One region of the Lentibacillus kimchii genome, then DNA from elsewhere that is predicted to be linked to it. Evidence: riboswitches for the same ligand, from Rfam matches in the RefSeq annotation. Region 1 holds a riboswitch; each other region holds the start of a gene.

Region 1 (5,898 bases):
GGCGAGACTCTCATTCAGCACTCGAACAGCCAGATCAATCAACGCGCCACGCTGCTCGCCTGGATCCGCATTCCATGGGACATAGTCTGCCGCCAGTCCCGATATATAGACATCGTCAAGCTGCAGATAGCGGAGCCCGGCATCATAAAATGTCTGAATCGCCTTCTGATACGTCTTGATCAGATCATCTGCATAGCTCTCCAGATCCGGATATATGGCAGGATTCCGCGTACCGTCATTAAAGAACAGATTCGGACTCGGGAGGGTGAATTTAACTTCAGCACGCCCGTCGACAATGGCTATCAGATCTTTTAAATCTTGTACAAAAGGATGATCCGGATTAAACGAAATCTCACCGGTGTTCCGGATACCGTGTTTTTCCACCTTTTCACCATTAAAATCAGCGCCTTGCTCCGGAATATAGGCCTCAAACCCGTTCAAGTTTTCCATGAAATCAAAATTGAAAAATCGGCGGCGAAATTCCCCGTCCGTAACAGCTGGCAAACCTGTCTCCAGCTGTTTATCAACCGCCCGTTCAATCTCCTCATTCTCAACGCTGCGCAGCTTCTCAGCGGAAATGGTGCCTTGCTCAAAATTATCTCTTGCCTCGTGCAGGCGGTCGGGCCGCAGCAGGCTTCCCACCTGATCAGCTGAAAATGGTGCTTTCGTTGTGACGTTCGTCATAGTTAAGCCTCCTCATAAAGATACTTCTCTAAGGCAAAATGGCAAATGACCGTACCGGAAAACCGGACGCTCCTTTGGTTTTGGGTACGATATTAAAGATGACGGCGCCTTTTGCCGGAACCTGATCAAGATTGGTCATCACTTCCACTTGAAACGTATCCTGATTCAGCACGTAGTATTCGGCGACAAGTGCGCCATTCTTCCGGAAATCTGCAGCCGAATCGGTATCAAATGTCTCGTGACCGATGGCTTTAATATGGCGCTGTTCGAATAAAAACTGCAGCGCCTCAACGGACCAGCCCGGCATATGGCTATTGCCCGCGTCATCTTTGTTCTCAAAGGCATCCTGCTCTGGCCAGCGCTTGCTCCAGTCAGTTCGGAGCGCGACAAACGAACCAGGCTCAATCTCACCGTGTTCTTGTTCAAATGCCCGGATATCGTCGATGCTCAATGTAAAGTCAGGGTTGCGCGCGGCCGCCGCTGACTGATCAATCACAATGAGCGGCAGCACCAGTTCCTGGAGCTCCAGCTCATGCACATAACGCTGATCCCCCGGTACAAAATGGATTGGCGCGTCGATATGTGTTCCGTACTGTCCCGGAACGGTGAACGCTTGCGCAAAAAAGCCATCATCATGATCGAACAGCGTCTCAAATTCAGCCGCGTTAAATGCGGAAAAATGCGGTGAATCCGGCCCAAATGCATGTGTCAGATCAATCCATTTTTTCTGCTTTAAAACATTGAACGCCTCAATTAGCGAATTAACCATCGTGATCATCACCCCTTAAATGAAAGCGGAAAGCAAAACAAATAGGATACTAAAAAAGTCTCTTCAATTAAGAAGAGACTTGAATACGATCATTTGCTCTTCTTATCTTAAGCGCCGCACGCCTTCTGGAATTAGCACAGTCACAGACCGATGCTGAGGCTTCCAAGGGCCAGTCCCTCCACCTCTCTGGATAAGAATATATTGCTTCCGTTTTGTTATTAACTACCACAATACATCTGTTATAATAAAAAGTCAACAAAGAATTTTGAAATTTTTTGGTGCCAGGTACATAAATAATGCGAATTGTTTATGTACCTGGCACCACGCACCGCAGGATGTGATAGAATGATAGATATACACAGCCATATATTACCGGGGATTGACGACGGCCACAGACGATCGCCGGCTATGTCCGCGATTTTAATGAGATGCTGGCCCAGGAAGGGATACCGCTCACGGTTTTGCCGGGGCAGGAGTCGCGGATACACGGTGAAATGGCGGACAGGCTCCTGACCGGTGACATTATGCCGCTGAATCAGACGACGAGCTATGTCTTTGTCGAATTACCGTCCGGTCATGTGCCGCGCTATAGCAAGCAATTGTTTTTCGATTTACAAGTGCAGGGCTACATCCCTGTGATCGTGCATCCCGAGCGTAATCGCGAACTTATGGAGCGTCCAGACGAACTGCAGGATTTGGTTAAACACGGCGCGCTCTCACAGGTGACAGCTGCCTGCCTGTCCGGACATTTTGGTAAAAAACGGCAAAAATACGCCAATCAGCTGATCAACGCCAATCTGTCGCATTTCATTGCCTCAGATGCGCATAACACGACATCGCGCGGATTTTGCCTGCAGGAAGCGTATGCGGTGCTGGACAAGGAGCACGGCGCGGACGTCGCGGCGGCCTTCTCGGAAATTGCGAGCTGCTGGTGGCCGGCCAAACGGTTAACCGCCTGCCGCCTGAGTCCATCAAGAAAAAGTCATTTCTCGGTTTGTTTAAATAAAATGAGCGGGAGCATGCCACAGCATGACCAACCTGGTACGATTACTCCAATGCAGGGGAGATCGTTTGCTCAACGTCATGCTTGCTGATGCTCTCGTACTATTAATCTTGCACGTTTAACAAAAAACCTGCCAGCGAATTGCTTGCGATTGTGAAAGCTGTTACCCTATTTGTGACTAGCAGCATTGGGCAAAACGCATTCGCCGATAAATAGTCTGCAGCCACTATATAGGGGAATGCCCAATGACGATGAAATGCATTCCGACGACGTTTATGAGAAAATTTATGCCGGACGCGTTAACGAACGCGCTCATGCAGCGGATCAACACAAAAATACTAGGAAGACTATACAAGAATTGTAGACTTAGAGGAGGTTATCGTTTGGCTACTGTTAAGAAAGCTATTATCCCTGCAGCCGGTCTGGGCACACGTTTTTTGCCGGCAACAAAAGCCATGCCGAAAGAAATGCTTCCGATCGTGGATAAACCGACGATCCAATACATCGTCGAGGAAGCGATTGAATCAGGCATCGAGGATATTATTATCGTCACCGGCAAACATAAACGCGCGATTGAAGACCATTTCGACCGCAACTTTGAACTTGAATACACACTAAAGCAAAAAGAAAAGTATGATTTGCTCGAAAAAGTTAATGACATATCAGACGTGGATATCCATTACATCAGGCAAAAAGAACCAAAAGGACTGGGACATGCCGTCTGGTCCGCACGGAAATTTATCGGCAACGACCCATTCGCTGTCCTGCTGGGTGATAATATCGTCGAATCCGAAACACCTGGCCTGAGGCAGCTGATCGAACAGTATGAGCAAACGGCAAGCTCTGTCATCGGCGTCCAGCAAGTCCCCGATGAGGAAACGAATCGCTATGGCATCGTGGATCCGGATATAAAGGAAGACCGGCGCTACAAAGTCAATTACTTCGTCGAAAAACCCGCCCAGGATGAGGCCCCATCTAATTTGGCGATCATGGGCCGCTACGTCTTGACGCCTAAGATTTTCGAGCATCTTGATAAACATGAAATCGGTGCCGGCGGCGAAATCCAGCTCACTGATGCCATCCAGATGCTGAATCAGGAACAGGACGTCTACGCCTATGACTTTGCAGGCAAACGCTATGACGTTGGTGAAAAATTTGGCTTTATTCAAACAACGTTGGAGTTTGCGATGAAGGATCCGGATATAGGCGATGATGTCACGGCGCTGATCAAGCGTTTGGCCGCTGAACATGACTAATCACGGTGGCTTGGCTTCTATCTGTCTAAAAACTGCTGGATGAAGGCTGCCGCGTCATTGGGATTGATAATCTCAATGACTATTACGACGTGAATTTAAAACATGCCCGGCTGGATCAGCTTGTGCCGTTTGAACGGTTCACTTTTTACGAAGAAGATATCTCCAACAAGGATAAGCTGATGGCCATTTTCGCGGAGCACCAGCCGGATGTTGTCGCTAATATGGCGGCTCAGGCAGGGGTGCGCTATTCGATTGAGCATCCGGATGTTTATATCCAGAGCAATCTCATTGGCTTTTACAATCTGCTGGAGGCTTGCCGCTATTATCCGGTGGAGCATCTCGTGTATGCCTCGTCCAGTTCGGTCTATGGGGCGAACAAAAAGGTGCCGTTTGAGGAGACGGATTTCGTGGACAACCCGGCGTCACTGTATGCTGCCACAAAGAAGTCGAATGAGTTGATGGCCCATACATACAGTCATTTATATGATATTCCGGCCACAGGACTGCGCTTCTTCACGGTATACGGGCCGCTTGGGCGTCCGGACATGGCGTATTTCGGCTTCACGGACAAGTATTTCGCCGGCGAGCCGATCAAGATCTTCAACAACGGCGACTTCGAGAACGATCTGTATCGTGATTTCACCTACATTGACGATATCATCATGGGCGTGGAGCGTTTGCTGAGCCATCCGCCCGAGAGAGATGAGGATGGCAGTGATCCGCACCGTGTCTTTAACATCGGCAACAACAGTCCAGAACGACTGATGACATTTATCAGTACCCTGGAAAAAGCGCTGAGCAAAGCATTAGGGCGTGAGGCTGAATTTAATAAGGAATATGAATCGATTAAGCCAGGTGATGTTCCTGCGACTTATGCGGCGACGGATAAGCTTGATCAGGCGATTAGATTTAAGCCGGAGACGTCGATAGAGGACGGGCTGGAGACATTTGCGGAGTGGTATGTGGGGTATTATGGGAAGAAATGAGAAAACGGCCGACATGGCCGTTTTTACTGAAAGAATAATAATATTAAAAATGAGCTGTCATAGACAGCCCATTTAGCCCTTCCTTTTCACATATGAAAAGAACGGTTAATTTACTGAAGCTTGTTATCGGCTGAACTTCACGGATAAATATTACGCCGGCAAGACCATCAAGATCTTCAACAATGGCGATTTTGAGAACGACCTTCACCGTGATTTCACCTACATCGACGATATCATCATGGGCGTGGAGCGCCTCCTGAGTCATCCGGCCGAGAGAGAACCGAAGATGGCGATCCGAGCCGTGTCTTCGACATCGGCAATAATAGTCCAGAACGGCTCATGATATTTATTGGTGCGCTGGAGAAAGCGCTGAGCAAAGCATTGGGGCGAGAGGTTAAGTTTAATAAAGAGTATGAACCTATTAAGGCAGGTGACGTGCCGGATACATATGCATTGACGGACAAGCTGTATCAGGCGATTGGATTTAAGCCGGAGACATCGATAGAGGACGGATTGGAGAAGTTTACGTATTATGGGAAGGCGTAGGAAACGACCGTATGGCTGTTTTTTATGTAAGTATGCATTCTAGGGGATGTACTTATAAGGCTACGGTCATTGAATTATTATAATCATCTAGAGAGCGTAAAATAGTTTGTGTAAATCGCAATGACTCAATAATGGTCATAGAAAAAGGAAGACCCTTTCCTGTAGAATAGAGTTAGCCAAAACACACCCACAGGAGGTCTTCCCTATGAGCCATCTTACTACAGATTTGCTTGAATCACTAGCCCAAAAACAGGATATTGAAGAAGTTTTTCGCCATCACTTGGAAACAGCGATCAATCAGCTTTTAAAACACGAATTAACAGCTTTTCTGGACTATGAGCCTTATGAGCAGGCTGGCGTTAACTCTGGTAATTCCCGTAACGGATTTTATGGCCGTACGTTTAAGACAGAATACGGCAACCTTGAGCTGCATATTCCCAGAGATCGCAACGGTGCCTTTCAGCAACAAACCCTGGCACCCTATAAACGTTCCAACGACACACTGGAACAGTTTATCATCCACCTGTACGAAAAGGGCATCACAACGGATGAAATCGCCGATTTGATCGAAAAAATGTATGGTCAGCACTATTCCAAACAAACTGTATCCAACCTGACACAGCTTGTGTCAGAAGATGTTAAGGCTTTTCATGA
Region 2 (5,898 bases), 240 kb from region 1:
AAAAGAAATGCTTTCAGATACCTATGACTATACAACGATTAAAGCCGTTCTGGTTAAAAATGGTTTTATGTAAGCAGGTTGTATGTCCACAATCGTTAAAAGTCATTAAAAAAGGGCTGGGACGAGTGTTTTGTCAAACACAAGTCCAAACAGCCCAAATAAATGGCTCATCCGACTAACCGCTCCTAAAATAGACGCCGCTTTCCGCAGGCGGCTGGTGAGCCTCCTCAGCAGCCGGAGCCGCTTACTTGCCGGTAACGTCTATGGCCCATGTTCCGTTGCGAAAAACAGCCTCAGTCGTGCCGTCTTCCAGAACGCCATCAATATCCAGCTGATCTGAGCCGATCATAAAGTCCACATGGCTTAAACTGTCATTCACACCATGCTGATCAAGCTCCTCGTTCGTCATGCCGGAGCCACCTTCCAAATTGGTCGGATAGGCTTTGCCAAGCGCAATATGACAGGATGCATTCTCATCAAACAGCGTATTGTAAAAAATCAGGCCTGACTGGGATACCGGTGATTCATCCGGTACGAGTGCAACTTCACCCAAACGGCGCGAGCCCTCATCGGTATCAAGCAAATGCTTCAGGGTCTCTTCACCCTGTTCTGCCTGGAAATCAACAACTTTGCCGTCTTTAAAGGTCAGGCTGAACCCGTCAATCACATTGCCGCCATAATTAAGCGGCTTCGTATTGGAAACCGTGCCGTTCACGGCATATTTATGGGGCATCGTGAAGACTTCCTCAGTCGGCATATTTGGATTAAAGGTTGTCCCCTGCTCCGATACAGCTGATCCGCCTTTCCACAGGTGACCTTTTGGCAAGGCAATTTCGAAATCTGTTCCCGGTGCCTTGTAGATAAGTTTCTGATATTGCTTCCGGTTCAGAATCTCCCGGGCTGTCTCCAGCGTTTGATTATGCTCCCGCCAAGCTGCTACGGGATCGTCCTTGTCAACCCGGACAATCGAGACAATGGCATCCCAAAGACTTGCGACTGCTTCCTCACGGGATTTACCCGGAAATACCTTTTGTGCCCAGTCCCCCGTTGGAATGGCGATGATTGACCACGTAATCCGGTCATTCATCGTATATTGGCGGAAGTTTTGCATGGCTTCAGCAGATGCTTTATTTGCCATTGCCACACGCGCTGAATCAATTCCTTTCAGCAGATCCGGATCGGTGGCCTTAATGGACAGCACTGCGGCGCCATCTTCAGCAAATGATTCCTGCATGTCAACCTTCCAGTCCGGAACATGACCGATCACTTCATCCGGAGCATTTTCATACTTCAGACGTGTCAGCTCGTCATCGGCCCAGTTAATATGTACATTCTTCGCGCCCATCTCATAGGCTTTCCGGGCGACAATACGTGTAAAATCCGACCCTTCAATCGGTGCATTGATCATGAGTGCCTGATTCTGCTGCAGATTAACACCGGTTCTCAGCGCCAGATCCGCGTATTTTTCCATTGTTTCACGAGCGACCATATGATTACCTCCAAACAAATTGATATCACTATTATTATGTCATAAATAATGTTATTTACCAAATAATCTAACTGTTCGCAAATTATATCGTTTCTCTGGCCTGATTAACCACAACACCAGTAATATGGCGTTGTGACGGCCTGATCAGGCGTTGCCATTCCACGGATAATCGGTGCCAAAGTCAGCTGCAACCGCTTTGGAATGCGAACGGCGCTTTTTCCGCTCTTCCGCACGTTCCGGTGCCCCTTCGTGCAATTGCTTTTCCTGAGCGGATTCCGGATAGACAACTGGTACCTGCGCCGGCTTGCCATCATCTTCAATCGCAACATACGTCAGAAATGCGGTCGTGCACACCTCACGCTCACCTGTTAACAAATCTTCCTTCACGGTTTTAGCAAACACTTCCATTGACGTGTGGTGTGTCCATGTAACAAATGCCTCCACGCATACGGAATCCGTTTCTTTAACCGGTGCCAGAAAATCAACCGAATCAGTTGATGCCGTTACAACAGGTTTGCGTGCGTGTCTGACAGCCGATATGGCTGCAACGTCATCAATATGCGCCATTAGCTTACCGCCAAATAATGTACCATGGTTATTCGTGTCCGGCGGCAGCACGTGTGATGTTTTAACAGCTAATGAATTTTTGCATGGTTTTGACTCCATAATGTTGCCTCCAATTCTTCTTGTTTCATAAGTATTCTCCCCCATTGTAGCACGATTATAGCGCTAATACTTATAAAACGGGGGAGAGCAAACGGGCTATGGACTCTTTAAACCGAATGCCAAGCGAGCGGTTCTGGTACAGTGTTCGGGTCATTTGGGTTGAGCGCGCCATATCCCGGTAAAAAGCATCCAATAATTCCTGAGACACGCCCTGATTATACATAAAAGCGTTCACCTCGAAATTCAGGCGAAAACTGCGCACATCAATATTGGCTGTGCCGACTGATGCAATTTTGCCATCAACAATCAATGTTTTCGCGTGCAGAAAACCATTTTGATAAATATAAACCTGTGCCCCTGCATTCAACAGATCTCCGATATAAGAGAATGTAGCCCAGTATACAAATGGGTGATCAGGCTTATTTGGAATCATAAGTTTGACATTAACCCCCGACAGGGTTGCAATCCTGAGTGCATCCTGCAGACTGTCATCAGGAATAAAGTAGGGCGTCTGGATGCAGATATACTCTTTTGCCGACATGATCATTTTAATATAGCCGTTTTTAATTTGCTCCCAGTCTGAATCAGGCCCGCTTGAAACAATCTGCATCCCGATGTCACCACCAGCCTTAGGCGTGAAATAGCGCTCATCATACATGATATGATTGCGCGAAGCCTGGTTCCAGTCCAGAATGAACCGGGTCTGCATATTCTCAACTGCATTGCCGACGACCCGCAGATGCGTGTCCCGCCAAAAGCCGAACCTGCGATTATAACCGAGGTATTCATCACCGATGTTAAACCCGCCAATATAACCGATTGCACCATCAATGATAGCCAGTTTGCGGTGGTTGCGGTAATTAATTTTTAAATTGACTTTAGGGATTTTCGGCGGAAAAAAAGATTCAATCATGACCCCCTCTTGTTTCAGTCGCCGCAAGAAGTTCCGGTTAATTTTCCGTGACCCCATATCATCGTAAAGAACGCGCACTTCCAGCCCTTGCCGCGCCTTTCGGATAAGTATTTTGGCTGTCCGCTCACCAAGCCAGTCATTGCGGAGAATATAATACTGCAGATGAATATGATCCGTCGCCTGTTCCATGTCCTGCATAAGGGTCTGAAATTTTTTCGCGCCATCTGTAAAGATCTTAACATCATTATTTTGTGTCAAAATCGCATCATCATTGCGCAGATGCAAATAATACAGATCTTTATAATCAGCCAACGCATCATTTTTAAAATGGAACGTGCCGTTTTCCAGTGCTCGCAGCTGTTTTTGGACAGCAAATTTCACCCCTAGTCTGGCTTTGGTATCCCATGTAAAGATATGCTGGCCACTGATCCGTCTGCCGAAAATTAAATATAAAATAAATCCAAGTATCGGAATGAACAAAAGGACCATTAGCCAGGCCCATGTTGTGGACGCATCTTTTCGTTCCAGAAAGATAACCGTAAAAGCCAGGGCAATGTTCAAAACAAGGATCAAGCCTAGAAAGAATGATATAATGTTCACTTGTTAAAACCCCTCTTCAGCATATGGCCACTATCCATAATATAGCATAATTTTCCTTCATACGTTAGAGCCAAGCTGGATGTGCTGTTAATTTGCCCTTTTGTCATAAACCGTATAACCTCTTAGCCAGATACTAGGTGAAAGTCTCTGGAATAACTTTATAAAACTGCCTGATTAAGCACCATTTCACCTCCCAGCTGAGATACATATAGTTGACATCTCTCACTAAATGATATACCCAGCGATAAAATTTTAAAAACAACTTGACGAACGCCCACCAGGTCATCTATAATATTCAGTTAATTAATAAAAATTAAAATCTCTTATTGCGAGCGGTGGAGGGACCAGGCCCAATGAAACCCGGCAACCATCAAGTCCGGCGATATGACTTTGAAAGGTGCTAAATCCTGCAGACTAGAGCAGATTCTGACAGATAAGAGAAGGATTAGCGCTATGTCAGCCTCCTTCTTTTCTGAAGGAGGTTTTCTTTTCCTGGTTAACGGAATGATGATGCCAATTGGCTAAGAAAGCCCGCAATCATTTTCAAAGGAGGAATTCCAATGACACCATTCAACCTGTACAGTCAAGAGACTCAATTACTTCACGGAGGGCAGAAACCCGATCCAGAAACAGGGGCGCGAGCGGTCCCGATTCATCAGACAACATCCTATGTTTTTGACGACACGGAGCACGCACACAATCTCTTCGGCCTGACCGAAGAGGGTAATATCTACTCACGTATGATGAACCCCACCGTCGATGCTTTCGAGCAGCGAATGGCTCTTTTGGAGGATGGCTCAGCAGCTGTTGCCGTTGCTTCCGGCATGGCTGCCATTACACTGTCGATTTTAAACCTGGCCAGCAGTGGTGATGAGATTATCGCCGACAGCAGTCTGTACGGCGGGACACACAACTTGTTCGCCAATACCCTGCCCAGATACGGCATCCATGTCACATTTGTCGATGGAACCGATCCAGCCGCTTTCGAAAAAGCCATCACCGCCAATACAAAAGCCTTTTTCGGCGAAATTATTACCAATCCAGGCCTGAACATATTGGATGTGGAGACCATTGCCGCGATAGCACACCGAAACGGGATCCCGCTTATCATTGATAATACATTCGCTACACCTTACGGGACGCGGCCTATCAGCTGGGGTGCTGATGTTGTCGTCCATTCAGCCACTAAATGGATTGGCGGTCACGGCACGGCAATTGCAGGTGTCGTTATCGATGGCGGACGTTTTCAATGGGATAATGGCAACTTCCCCGAATTCACAGAACCAGATGACAGCTATAATGGTCTGCGTTATGCCGATCTAAGTCCGGCAGCGTTTGCCATGAAATTGCGTGTCCAGCTATTACGTGATATTGGTGCCTGTTTGAGCCCGCAAAATGCTTTTTTATTGCTGCAGGGCCTGGAAACACTGCACTTGAGGGTCGAACGTCATAACGCAAATGCTGCTGTTGTAGCAGATTTTCTGAACAGCCACCCAGCCGTTGAATGGGTAAATTACCCAGGACATCCGGGGCACCCCTCGCATCAATTGGCCAATAAATATTTAGACAGTGGTTACGGCTCTATCATTACATTTGGCGTTGAAGGGGGACGAAAAGTCGGCCAGGAGCTAATTGACAATGTGACGCTCTGGTCCCATGTTGCCAACGTAGGCGATGCGAAGTCGCTGATCATTCACCCGGCCTCAACCACTCACCAGCAGTTAAGTACAGATGAACTGACGCAAAGCGGTGTAACGGAAGAATTAGTTCGCTTGTCAGTTGGCCTTGAAGCAACACAGGATATTTTGGCTGATCTGGATCAGGCCATTGCGAAAGCCTCCGGGCGGCCAGCTGCCATCCAGCCAACCGAAGATGACGCGATCAGATGGCTGCTTCACTCACCTTTCGACCGGACAAATGGGACAGTACGGCCTAAAACCATCGCCGTTTTTGGACTGAACTCAGGGGATGATCGTTTTGCTGAAGATGTCAGCCAGCTGAAACAATCCGGCTTTCAGATTGTCCCGATTGGTACAGAGGACAGCGGCACCTCTGAAAGCTTAGACGCTTCCCCTTACCAGGTGGATGCCATCCTGACGAATCAGCACACACTGCCGCCAGAAATAACTGAACAGGCCATCGAGCAGAAAACAGCGATACTCTGGACGGAACAGCCAGCCGCCCATTACGATCAATCGCTTGAACGGGCACGCACATCCGGTCTTACGGT
Region 3 (5,898 bases), 1.0 Mb from region 1:
CATGAGCGGCTGGAAAAATTTAAAACATTTTGCCCGCATGATTCCCGGCATTACAGATGAGCGCATCCTGGAAGTGGTACGGCTGCTGGGCATGGAAAAGCCTATCAACGAAAAAGTCGGCCGGTACTCACTCGGCATGCGGCAGCGTCTCGGAATTGCCCAGGCCCTGTTGCACGAGCCATCTGTTCTGATTTTGGATGAGCCGACAAATGGGCTCGATCCGGCTGGTATGCGGGAAATCAGGCAGTATATTCGGCGGCTTGCGGTTGAGGAAAATGTCGCCGTGATTATTTCCAGCCATCTTCTATCAGAAATTGAGCTTATCTGTGACCGAATCGGCATTATCAAAAACGGTGAGCTCGTCACCACCCAATCTGTGCATGACAACTCAGACCAGCAGCTAAGTAAAATACAGCTGGAAGCAGCACCTGCCGAACGAGCCATTCAGCTGCTCAAATCCCAGCATGATATCGATGCCTCGGATCAAGACGGATCGGTAGCCTTTAAGTGCGAAAAAGAAACCATCCCAGCCCTTGTCAAAACACTGACTGAACAGGATATAGCCATCTATCAGATCAAGACGGCCAACGAAACACTTGAGGACACATTCTTTGATGTGATTGGGGCGAATACAATTGAGTAAGCTAATGAAGCTCATCTACAATGAAGAAATGAAAATCATTATCCGCAAGTCGACATGGGCTATGTTTGCCATTCTTGCCGTCATTATTATCGGCAGCGGGCTGATCGAAGTATTTCTCGGTGACCATCAAACGGCACCCGATGACAATTGGCAGCAGGCGCTGCAGGATGAAAACCAGCAAATCACGAAAGAAAATGAAGAATATAAAAAAGAAGTGGAAAACGATAACCGGCCATCGACCATTCCGCCGAGTATGGATAAGGTGGACAAAAACAACTATTACTTGGATAACGACATTCAGCCGAAAGAATATGGTGCCTGGCAATTTGTTCTCCAGAATAAATCCCTTTCATCACTGGTCAGCCTTTTCACCATTATTATGGCAGGCGGCATTGTCGCCCAGGAATTTAAATGGGGGACGATTAAACTGCTGCTGATCCGCCCGGTTTCACGGTCACAAATCTTGCTGTCCAAGTTTGCAGCGGTTATTCTCTTTGCCTTGGTGACTGCCTTGTTTGTGATTGTCTTTTCTTGGATCACCGGTGCAATTATGTTTGGCATCGAAGGTTTTCTGCCTGAAGTTGTGCTGCAAAATAATATTTTAGATACCAGTGAAGGTTTCCGGCAGACATTTATTGTCGGCGACGTATTCGCTGATTATGGGTATAAGCTCATCAATCTGGTCATGATGGGAACATTCGCGTTTATGATTTCCGCCGTATTCCGAAATAATACGCTGGCAATCGGAGCCGCTATTTTTCTTATGTTTACAGGAAATACGATTGTTACAGCTTTCAATGACTACGACTGGGCTAAATATATCCTGTTTGCCAACACCGATCTTGAGCAGTACACCGTTAGCGGATCGCCCGTTATTGAGGGTATGACGCTCGGTTTCTCGATTACCATGCTGATCGTTTACTTTGCTATTTTCATAGCTTTATCGTGGCTCGTCTTTAGCAAACGGGATGTTGCCAGCTGACAGATAGCGACTCAGCAGAACAAACGCGTGTCATAGCAAACAAAACAACCAGATTAAAATGAACAATCAACCGCTCCGGAAATAAAGGTAGCTTTTTCGCGGGCGGCTGGTGAGCCCCCTCGTGCTTGTTGCGCCCACAAGCTTTTCCGGGAAGCTTTGCGCTGTGCTTATCGCACGCCAGGGTCTCACCTATACCTCTTTTCCCGCAGGAGATTAGCCGTTTTCCCGTACAGAAAAGCGCGGAAAACCTGCTGCAATAGCAATCAAGCCAGCAATTCCTAATAAAATCGGATAAATGCAGTACGGCATAATGGCGACAGGCGATATCGACGCCACGCCGGCAATTGCCAATAATTGCGCACCATATGGTAAAATGCCCTGGAAAGCACTGCCGAAAATATCCAGAACACTGGCTGTGCGGCGCGGATCAATGCCAAAGCGCTCCGAAATTTGCTTGGCCAGGGAACCGACACTGATAATCGCAATGGTATTGTTAGCCGTTGACAGGTCAAACACCCCAACAATCCCGGCAATACCAACTTCAGCCCCTTTTCTTGAGTTAATGCGCTTGCTGATTGTCCGCAACAGAAAATCAATCCCGCCATTCACACGGATAAGTTCAACCAATCCGCCCAGTAAAATGGCTAACAGCGCCAGTTCCTGCATGCCTGCCATGCCATCGCCAAGCTTCGTCAAAAAAGCCATGACATTAAAGGAACTTTCATAAAAACCAACAGCTCCCGCTAACGCAATGCCGCCGATCAGGACATAAATGACATTAACACCTATAACAGCAAAAATAAGGACAGCAAGATACGGCAGCACTTTAATCAACTCAAATGGATGCTCACCGCTAATGGAGCCGCCGGCGTTCCATGTCAGAACACCAAACACAACCGCCGTTATAACAGCAGTAGGCAGCGCGATGAAAATATTCACCTTAAATTTATCGCTCATCTTCACAGCCTGCGTTTTGACAGCAGCAATCGTTGTATCCGAAATAATCGACAAATTATCCCCGAACATGGCACCGCTGATGATCGCACCCAAAATCAGTGGCATGCTCATGCCTGTCTCATCAGCCAAACCGACACCAATGGGGCCAAGTGCCACAACCGTGCCCACCGATGTTCCCATAGAAATGGAAATGAAGCAGCCAATCACAAACAAGCCCACAACCAAGAGACTTTCCGGCAGAATTGTCAGACCGAGATTCACCGTCGAATCAACAGCCCCAACGCCTTTAGCCACTTCAGAAAAAGCACCTGCCAGCAGGTAAATAATGACCATAAGCATAATATTCGGATGCCCTGCTCCTTTAGTCAGATAATCCAGCTTGTCGTTAAAAGGCATTTTCCGGTTCATCAATAAAGCTGCCAGAATAGCGATAAAGACCGCTACCAAAATAGGCAGTTTATAAAAGTCACCACTGATAATACCGGAACCGATAAACAGGACGAGAAAAATGACAAACGGGATTAACGCCGATGCACGCCCTTTATTCAAATCTGATGTATCCATGTCTACTCCTCCATTCATGATAGTTTCGCGCGTCTGCGTCCAGGACAGTTAAGCAAGGCAGACTGAACACTCGGCCTGCAAACAAATGGCTGTGCCGGCGTTTTAAGGGAATAAAAAAGCCCTCCGTTTTGGAAGGCGTTAGTCCGGACACCTTATCTGTCAAAACGCTCAAAACGCGAATTGCTGGATTTAGCACCTTGCATATTTGCAGGTTGCCGGGCTTCACAGGGCCAGTTCCCTCAGCCGCTCTGGATAAGTCATATGAAATTGGTTGATAATTCGAAAGTATAATAGAAGAAGCTGCATGTGTCAATAGCCGTACCTGTAAAAAGTGAATCGAATGGTGATACTTATGGCCGTAAGCCGCTTAAACTGCTTGATCATGCCCCTTCTGTTTATTATCAAATACAGGGTCCAGGACCGCCAGCAGTAATGAAAGAATCAGCTTGGTTCCACCCGAAAGTGTGATACTGTCTATAAACGCATCCACCGCCACAATAACTAACCAGTTCGACGCAAACGAAAAAAGCAATTGAACAAAAAATGCGAATCCCCTGCCTGTCATATTTTTAACAGACAGTTCAGCCATCGCCTCAAACGGCAGATCAACCACCGTTCCCAGGATAAAAAAGCTGGCCACAAACAACAGAAGGGACCAAATCGACTGGTACTGAACGCCCAGCAGCTCAAATGCACCCGCAAAACCAAAGAAGAACATCGCTAACACAAAACCGAGAACCAGGCTCATAAACAGCGTGGCGCCAATAACAGTAACGATTTTATCTTTTAATGTCATATCGCGAAACGAATGGTCCTGTTCATCAGACAAAAAGGGACCCTCCCAGCACGTTAATTAAAGAATAGTTCGATTGTAACATTTACCCATTAAAGGATCATATTGTGACGAATACCTACTTTCAAGCACCCTGCTTTATTTTTTCACGCCAACAATTTATGATGAACAGTGTACGGGATAAATTTGCGTTAGGAGACACACTAATATGCCTAAAAATATTCTAATGGTCGTAACCAATCATGAAAAGATTACAGAAGAGATCAAATCGGGTATATGGCTATCCGAATTTGCAGAAGCCTACAATGAATTTAAAGAGCAGGGCTACACGGTTATGGTTGCAAGTCCACAGGGCGGCAAATCGCCAGTGGATCAAAGCAGTATCGATGATCAGACACCACAGGCCATTCTCGATGCACAGCCCTATCTTGAGGAGACCGTCAAGCTGGATGAGCTGGATCCCCGGAACTTTGATGCGATATTCCTCCCTGGCGGCCATGGTGCCATGTATGATCTTCCGGAAAACCAAACGCTGCAGACATTTTTACGTGATTTCTATGAAGCTGATAAACCAGTAGGCGCTGTCTGTCATGGTCCAGCCGGATTGGTTGGTGTCACACTTTCGAACGGCGAACCGCTTATAGCCGGCAAGAAAGTCAACGCCTTCACAAATCTGGAAGAGCGCGATACAACACTTGATAACTATGTGCCTTTCTTACTGGAAAGCAAAATCCGTGATCTCGGAGCTATTTACGTCGCCGCTCCTAACTGGACATCACATGTTGAAAAAGACGGCAACCTGGTTACCGGACAAAATCCGCAATCAACGCTCGCCGTGACACAATCATTCATCAAACTGCTTGGCTAATAATGAATAGGGGATCAGCTGCGGCTGGTCTCCTTTTTTAATAGATGAAATAGAGTCTCCGGTCATGACTCGCCCATCATTAGCTAGTGCAACAGCCACTCCCCATTCAGAAAAAGCTATTCCACAACGACATCGACCACATCCGGAAGTGATACAACGCTGTCCGCTTGATCAAATCTTAAAACACCGGCAAACGTATCAATCATAAGCAGTCTCCCCCGGATTTTTTGAAAATCATGCAAGTCGTGATCATAGTACTCGGCTTCAATCATCAGATCATCGTTTATAGCCAGCTGCAGCTTTGTATCGATTTCCATCTGCTTCTGTTCATCAAGAATTGGTTTTTCTTTATATTCCTGCTCCTGCCATAGCTGTCTGAGCATTTCCTCATGTTCCGGCATCATCATAGCCGTCCATTTTTTAGTGCCGCGATCATTAATGTCAGCCATACAATCACTTCTTTCAAGAACATTTGTTCGTATTATATCATAAAAATAGCGATTGTCCAATGGTTACTTATATGGCAAATAAACTGAGACAACGAATGATGCCCGATCGAAATTGCAACACCAGCATTAAACTAAATGGTTCACAAAACACATTTTTATGGTATACTTTATACAGAATCTTCGTACATTAAAACCGGCAGTAAATCAGCGGTCAACAATAGACTGAACCCCTTTCGTCCCACGTCGAGCTGCCAACCCAGGGTGAGGTTTATTTGTTGGCCATGATGTACGATAAATTAGCGGTGTTTCTTCTATTATTGAAATGATTAAATTTGGTAAGACGAGCTATGAAAGGTGTGAGACCGTTTGAATTACATAAAATATTTAGAATCTGAGGATGGCACAAAATTATATACGAAGGTGAATGATGTCGCTGTCCCTAAAGCCAATTTGATTATATCGCATGGTATTGCTGAACATTTAGATCGCTATGATCAAGTTGCGGATTTTTTTCAAACGAATCATATAAATGTCATTCGATATGATCAACGGGGGCATGGACGCTCGGGAGGCAAATCCACCTATTATAGTCGCGTAGATGAAATTACAGAGGACCTTGACGCAATTGTGACATATACTCGG
Region 4 (5,898 bases), 1.2 Mb from region 1:
TCAGGAAAATAATCGTGTTCGGATGACCTGCAACACTGGGTGTGACGATTCTGTCGATATTCTCCAGTGGGTAGGCTGCACGCGTATTTTCGGTCAGTGACGTGTCATCATAGTCCGGTTCACGCGATGATGGGTCGAGTACAACATTCTCCAGTACGGAGCCAAAACGAATGGCATTGTAAATTTGCGGTTCTTTTTGCGCTGACAGGTTAATACATTTGGCATAGCAGCCGCCTTCAATATTGAAAATGCCGTTCGGACTCCAGCCATGTTCATCATCACCAATTAAGCGCCGGTAAGGATCTGCCGAGAGCGTGGTTTTCCCCGTTCCGGACAGGCCGAAAAATAGGGCAACATCGCCTTCCTGCCCAACGTTTGCCGAACAGTGCATGGATAAGACATTGTTCTGCGGCAAGAGATAGTTCATGACAGAAAAGATCGATTTTTTAATTTCACCAGCATATTCTGTTCCGCCGATCAACACAATCCGCTTCTCAAAGGAAATCAAAATGAAAGTCTCGGAATTGGTTCCGTCGGTATCCGGATCAGCTTTGAATGTTGGGGCGGATATAACAGTGAAATCAGATTCATGTGTTTCTAATTCACCCTTTGTCGGAGGTATGAACAGCTGCCGGGCAAATAGACTGTGCCAGGCATACTCTGTTATAACGTCAATTGGCAGCCGGTAGTTAGGATCAGCCCCAGCAAACCCTCTGAATTGAAAAAGAGCATCTCGATTATGCAGATGAGCTGTTACTTTTTGCAGCAAATTGTCAAAGACGGTTTCATCAATCGGTTGGTTGATTTCACCCCAATCAACGTGTTCATCAGACATATTATCACGGACGATAAATTTATCTTCAGGAGAACGGCCGGTATACGCACCAGTTGTTGCACATACAGCCCCGGTCGCGCTCAGAACACCTTCACCCCGGTTCAGGATTTTTTCTGCTAACTGCGGCACAGCCAGGTTCTTCTGTATATTGTCGTGAGCAAGCAAATCTTGCATCAGTAAGGTGTCTTCTTTTGTTTTCATTTTCAAAACCTGCCTTTTTTTAAGTTCGGCCAAATGATTCTGTTATATTAATTCGCTTATTAGTATAACACATTAAACACATTAGTCCATACTATTTTATGGTTAATCGTATGAATTTTTTATAAATGTGTGATACCAGTCGACAGTGGACAAGTTGACAGCCGAGGGTTATTTCGTTATGATAAAGTTTCGAGCGGATATTCTCTTATTCGGAGCTGGTGGAGGGACAGTCCCAATGAAGCCCGGCAACCATCACGTCTGTGACGAGGTGCTAATCTGGTGCAAGGCTGAAACCTTGAACAATAAGAGTGAAAGGCCTAATCCTTTCCTCATTGTGCGGGAAAGGATTTTTGTTGTGAAGACGTCACTTGATTGCAATTTATGCTGAAAAGAGTTCCGCAGCAAACACTTAAGGAGGACACGGCCACATGGCTGTTAAAAGGCGTTTATTTACATCGGAGTCCGTTACGGAAGGCCATCCGGACAAAATATCTGATCAGATTTCCGATGCCATATTAGATGAAATTCTAACAAAAGATCCAAATGCCCGTGTTGCTTGTGAGACGACTGTGACAACAGGCTTGATTCTGGTATCAGGTGAGATCACGACAACGACATATGTCGATATCCAGGCAATCGTTCGGCAAACGATTAAAGATATTGGTTATACCAGGGCTAAATATGGCTTTGATGCGGAAACATGTGCTGTGCTTACAGCAATTGATGAACAGTCCCCCGATATTGCCGGCGGGGTGGATGCGGCGCTTGAGGAGCGTCAAGGCGAGATGAACGATGACGAAATTGAATCCATCGGAGCAGGCGATCAGGGTCTGATGTTTGGTTTTGCCTGTAATGAGACAGACGAACTGATGCCTTTGCCGATATCGCTGGCTCATAAACTCGCAAAACGTCTCGCCGATGTGCGTAAACATAATGTTCTGAATTACTTGCGCCCTGACGGTAAAACGCAGGTGACGGTGGAATATGATGAACAGGGGACGCCAGTGCGAATTGACACGATCGTCATTTCTGCCCAGCATCATCAGGATATTTCGATAGATCAAATTAAACAGGATTTGATTGAGTCAGTTATTCGTCCGGTTGTGCCGGCAAAATGGCTTGATGACGAAACAAATTATATTATAAATCCAACCGGCCGGTTTGTGATCGGCGGTCCCCGCAGTGATGCAGGGATGACAGGCCGGAAAATTATTGTTGATACGTATGGCGGATATGCCCGGCATGGCGGCGGTGCTTTCAGCGGGAAAGACTGCACAAAGGTTGACCGGTCTGCCGCTTACGCAGCGAGGTACGTTGCTAAAAATATAGTTGCGGCAGGTTTGGCTGAAACATGCGAGGTGCAACTGGCTTATGCGATCGGTGTCAGTGAGCCGGTATCGATAGCAGTTAATACATTTGGCACAGGTATCATGGCTGAGGAGTCGCTTGCAGATGCTATACGCCACGTATTTGATCTTCGTCCAGCAGGAATTGTTCGTATGCTTGATCTGCGTCAGCCGATTTTTAAAGATACAGCTGCCTATGGCCACTTCGGGCGAACGGATAGACTATTTCCGTGGGAAAAAACGGATAAAGTGGAAAAACTTCAGGCACTAACGGTAAAATAGCCCTCTAATAAACATCATTATGAGCTTTCTTCCTGCAGAGAGAAAACGTATTATAAGGGCAGAGGTGCACCCCAAAAGTTAGACTTTAATTTTTGGGGAGCAGTACATATACTTGACGTGTTTCTCGTCAAAGTTAATAACTTAATACTTTCGCAAAAATACGCGCTTCTTTGAAAACAGGTGTTCCCGGATGTAGCTGTGAATCTCTGAGAGAATCCGCTCGATGACCTGGGTTTGGTTTGCTAAGATCCGAACGGAAAAACCAGGCGCCATTAGTTCTGAAAAGCCCAGCTTGCAGTCAGCCGCGTCAGACCTGAATTGTTCTGTCAACGCTTCTATATGTTCGCGCTGCAAATCCTCATTTACCACCAGCATGGAGCCCAAATGCGAGAATCCCTCCATCATACCGATGTCCTGAATATGATCTGTTGCGGGATTTAATTTTAAATGATCAAAGACAGCAAGCTGATCATTCAGGTATACTGTATTTTTGACCTGGATATTTTCATAGCTGAACAGTGACCCGTCTGGCGACCAGCCAGGCGTAATGATGTCCGAATAAATAAGCGTGGATCCAGTTTTCATATGGATGATATTGGTCTGCTTATAATTCGCTTTATTGTAAGCAATGATTGGATCAGGGATATATTCTAAAAGACTTCCCTCGTTTAAGACAATGGTCGTTTCCTGTGTAACTGGCTTATTTGGTGTTCTGTATATTTTGGTTGCAGCCTGTGTTGTCAGAAGAAGCTCGGCATTTTTTTCCAATGTAAATGACATCCGGTAGCGATCACCGTCGACATAACCGCCACCAGGATTGAGTATAAAATAACAGGGCTGACCAGAATCATCGTAATATTTTGGGCGCATTAATTTAAAAGCACCCTGAAAATAAATAGTCTCAGGCACAGACGTTCCTCGCTTATTTTTCATACTCAGCTGCAAATCACCCGTCCATGCAGCCATTTAATTCAACCCTACTAATAAAGCATGTTGTTTGATCCAGTCAACCACTTGGTCCACGCCGGTGTTATCTTTTAAGTTTGTGAATACAAACGCTTTATTGCCGCGAAACGTTTGGGCGTCAGCTTCCATAACATCAAGATCAGCTTCGACAAATGGTGCTAAATCTGTTTTATTGATAATGAACAAATCGGATTTAATCATGCCCTGACCGCCTTTACGCGGAATCTTTTCGCCTTGTGCCACGTCAATAATGTAAATTGAGAAGTCGACGAGTTCAGGGCTGAACGTTGCAGCTAAATTATCGCCGCCGCTTTCAACAAAGAATAAATCTGTATCGGGATGTTTTTCTTTTAAATCGTTCAGAGCTGTGTCATTCATGGATGTATCTTCTCGTATAGCCGTATGCGGGCAGCCGCCGGTTTCAACACCAATGATGCGATCCTGCGGCAAGACGTTTTTATTAAGCAATATCTTCTGGTCTTCTTTTGTATAAATATCATTGGTTACAACGGCCATGCTGTATTCATCACGCAATTGTTCCACCATTTTTTCAATCAGAGCGGTTTTTCCCGCGCCAACAGGACCGCCAACACCGATTGTAATAGGATCCATTGCTATCACTTCTTTCTTTAAGTAATTTGGGGAGTCCCGCTTTAAAACGAAGACGTTAGAGCAGAGTTTCTGACCAATGCTTTTCAGGACATAAATATACGTATGTTGAGCTGTTCGTGGTTCATTTGCGACAGTTCCAGACCCGGAGCCGTTATGCCGAAATCATCGATTGATAATCTGTCAATCTGCCTGACAGCGGACGCCAGATCTGTCTGCAAGTCATGCAATAGTGTCTGTCCTGCTGTTTGACCGATGGGGATTCCGCGCACAGCATTTTGGACAAGTCCAGCAACAGTTGAATACAAATAGGCCAGTACAATGGATTGTTTAGGAATATTCAAACCGTAGCCAATCATCGCAAATACGATTGCCGGATGGCCAAATGCCTGCTTTGTTTCGATCTTGTGGCTGTAGATTATAAGGCTTTGGAATTCGTATAATGGAATTGTCATTTTCAAGAGACGTTCGCCCATTTTCATGTTCGCATCCCGTGTTTCAGCTGGAAGGTTCTGAACAGTTATTAATGAGTCCAACTGCCAGATATCTTCCATACGCTTGTTCTTAAGTGCTTCATAACTGAGCGCGCAGGCCAGACCATCTGTGTAAACCAGCTGCTCTTGTAAGTAAGCTTTAATCCAGGACGAAAATGTATGTTGATTACTGATGTGATCACCTTGAATATAGGTTTCCAGACCAAAGGAATGGTTAAAGGCACCTGTCGGAAAGTTAGAATCACACAGCTGCATGAGGTCAAGTACATAATTATCCATGACTATGCCCCACATGACGGAATGCTTGCTCCACTTTTTCTGTTTCGCGGGAAAAGGGAATACCTATATTTTGCAGCAATTCCTCAACCAGATAATCGTATTGGATTACCATGGTACCGTCTCGGAACTGTGCAGGCAAATGGCGGTTGCCAAGCTGATGCGCAATATCACCCATCTCATTCAAATTGCGGGGATATATTACCAGAAGATCTTCTGGTAATACATCAACCATTATTAGATTAGCGTCATCCTGGTATAAAACATCGCCGACCTGTAAGTTCTTGCCGTCTTTTAATTTAATGCCAATTTCCTTATTGTGATCTGTCGTTACACGCTGAATCCGCTTGAGTAAATCACTGTTCTCCAAATAAACTTTCTCAATCTGGTAATTGTTCAGCGCCTGTTCATCGATATCTCTAACATGGTTAACAACCTCTTCAATGACCATTTGATTCACCTCAGAACAAGAAATATTGTTGCGTCATCGGCAGTTCATCAGCAGCTTCGCAGGTAATTTTCTCGCCATCAACACGTACGGTATACTCCTGCGGGTCAACTGTCAGTTCAGGGGTTTCGGAGTTCCATTTCATATCTTTTTTAGACAGATTACGGATACCATGAACTGGTTTGGTTATCTTTTCCAGACCTAATTGTTCTGCAATGCCGTTATCATAGGCCGTTTGTGATACAAACGTGAATGAACTTTGTTTAAGTGCCTTGCCATAAGAAGCGAACATGGGACGATACTTAATTGGCTGCGGTGTTGGAATTGATGCGTTGGAGTCACCCATGACACTTTGCACGACAAAACCGTTCTTAATAACTTTATCCGGTTTCATACCAAAGAATTTGCTGTCCCAGAGGGCGAGGTCTGCTGTTTTTCCGA

What was found. A riboswitch is a leader RNA that binds a small molecule or an ion and turns the genes downstream of it on or off. The one in region 1 is predicted to bind S-adenosylmethionine.
Region 2: it holds a riboswitch for S-adenosylmethionine, as region 1 does, so the genes downstream of both, ACZ444_RS13730 (PLP-dependent aspartate aminotransferase family protein) here and ACZ444_RS12545 (cyclase family protein) in region 1, are expected to answer to the same signal.
Region 3: it holds a riboswitch for S-adenosylmethionine, as region 1 does, so the genes downstream of both, ACZ444_RS03820 (Na+/H+ antiporter NhaC family protein) here and ACZ444_RS12545 (cyclase family protein) in region 1, are expected to answer to the same signal.
Region 4: it holds a riboswitch for S-adenosylmethionine, as region 1 does, so the genes downstream of both, metK (methionine adenosyltransferase) here and ACZ444_RS12545 (cyclase family protein) in region 1, are expected to answer to the same signal.

The regions. Positions count from the first base shown of each region.
Region 1 is NZ_AP043934.1:2,384,855-2,390,752, reverse strand. Features, by position in the region: gene ACZ444_RS12550 (5-methyltetrahydropteroyltriglutamate--homocysteine S-methyltransferase) at 1-684, opposite strand, end outside; gene ACZ444_RS12545 (cyclase family protein) at 713-1,453, opposite strand; SAM riboswitch class I at 1,553-1,650, opposite strand; partial or broken gene ACZ444_RS12540 (tyrosine-protein phosphatase) at 1,799-2,459, shown strand; gene galU (UTP--glucose-1-phosphate uridylyltransferase GalU) at 2,840-3,712, shown strand; partial or broken gene ACZ444_RS12530 (NAD-dependent epimerase/dehydratase family protein) at 3,734-4,698, shown strand; partial or broken gene ACZ444_RS12525 (Rossmann-fold NAD(P)-binding domain-containing protein) at 4,835-5,244, shown strand; gene ACZ444_RS12520 (IS256 family transposase) at 5,450-5,898, shown strand, end outside.
Region 2 is NZ_AP043934.1:2,629,808-2,635,705, forward strand. Features, by position in the region: gene recQ (DNA helicase RecQ) at 1-73, shown strand, start outside; gene ACZ444_RS13715 (aminopeptidase) at 245-1,489, opposite strand; gene ACZ444_RS13720 (acyl-CoA thioesterase) at 1,634-2,155, opposite strand; gene cls (cardiolipin synthase) at 2,226-3,668, opposite strand; SAM riboswitch class I at 3,989-4,108, shown strand; gene ACZ444_RS13730 (PLP-dependent aspartate aminotransferase family protein) at 4,229-5,898, shown strand, end outside.
Region 3 is NZ_AP043934.1:675,463-681,360, reverse strand. Features, by position in the region: gene ACZ444_RS03830 (ABC transporter ATP-binding protein) at 1-643, shown strand, start outside; gene ACZ444_RS03825 (ABC transporter permease) at 648-1,625, shown strand; gene ACZ444_RS03820 (Na+/H+ antiporter NhaC family protein) at 1,839-3,146, opposite strand; SAM riboswitch class I at 3,296-3,405, opposite strand; gene ACZ444_RS03815 (YrvL family regulatory protein) at 3,514-3,975, opposite strand; gene ACZ444_RS03810 (type 1 glutamine amidotransferase domain-containing protein) at 4,148-4,807, shown strand; gene ACZ444_RS03805 (YolD-like family protein) at 4,924-5,256, opposite strand; gene ACZ444_RS03800 (alpha/beta hydrolase) at 5,623-5,898, shown strand, end outside.
Region 4 is NZ_AP043934.1:1,139,042-1,144,939, forward strand. Features, by position in the region: gene pckA (phosphoenolpyruvate carboxykinase (ATP)) at 1-1,036, opposite strand, end outside; SAM riboswitch class I at 1,239-1,345, shown strand; gene metK (methionine adenosyltransferase) at 1,465-2,664, shown strand; gene ACZ444_RS06190 (urease accessory protein UreD) at 2,806-3,630, opposite strand; gene ureG (urease accessory protein UreG) at 3,631-4,242, opposite strand; gene ACZ444_RS06200 (urease accessory protein UreF) at 4,326-5,012, opposite strand; gene ureE (urease accessory protein UreE) at 5,005-5,460, opposite strand; gene ureC (urease subunit alpha) at 5,471-5,898, opposite strand, start outside.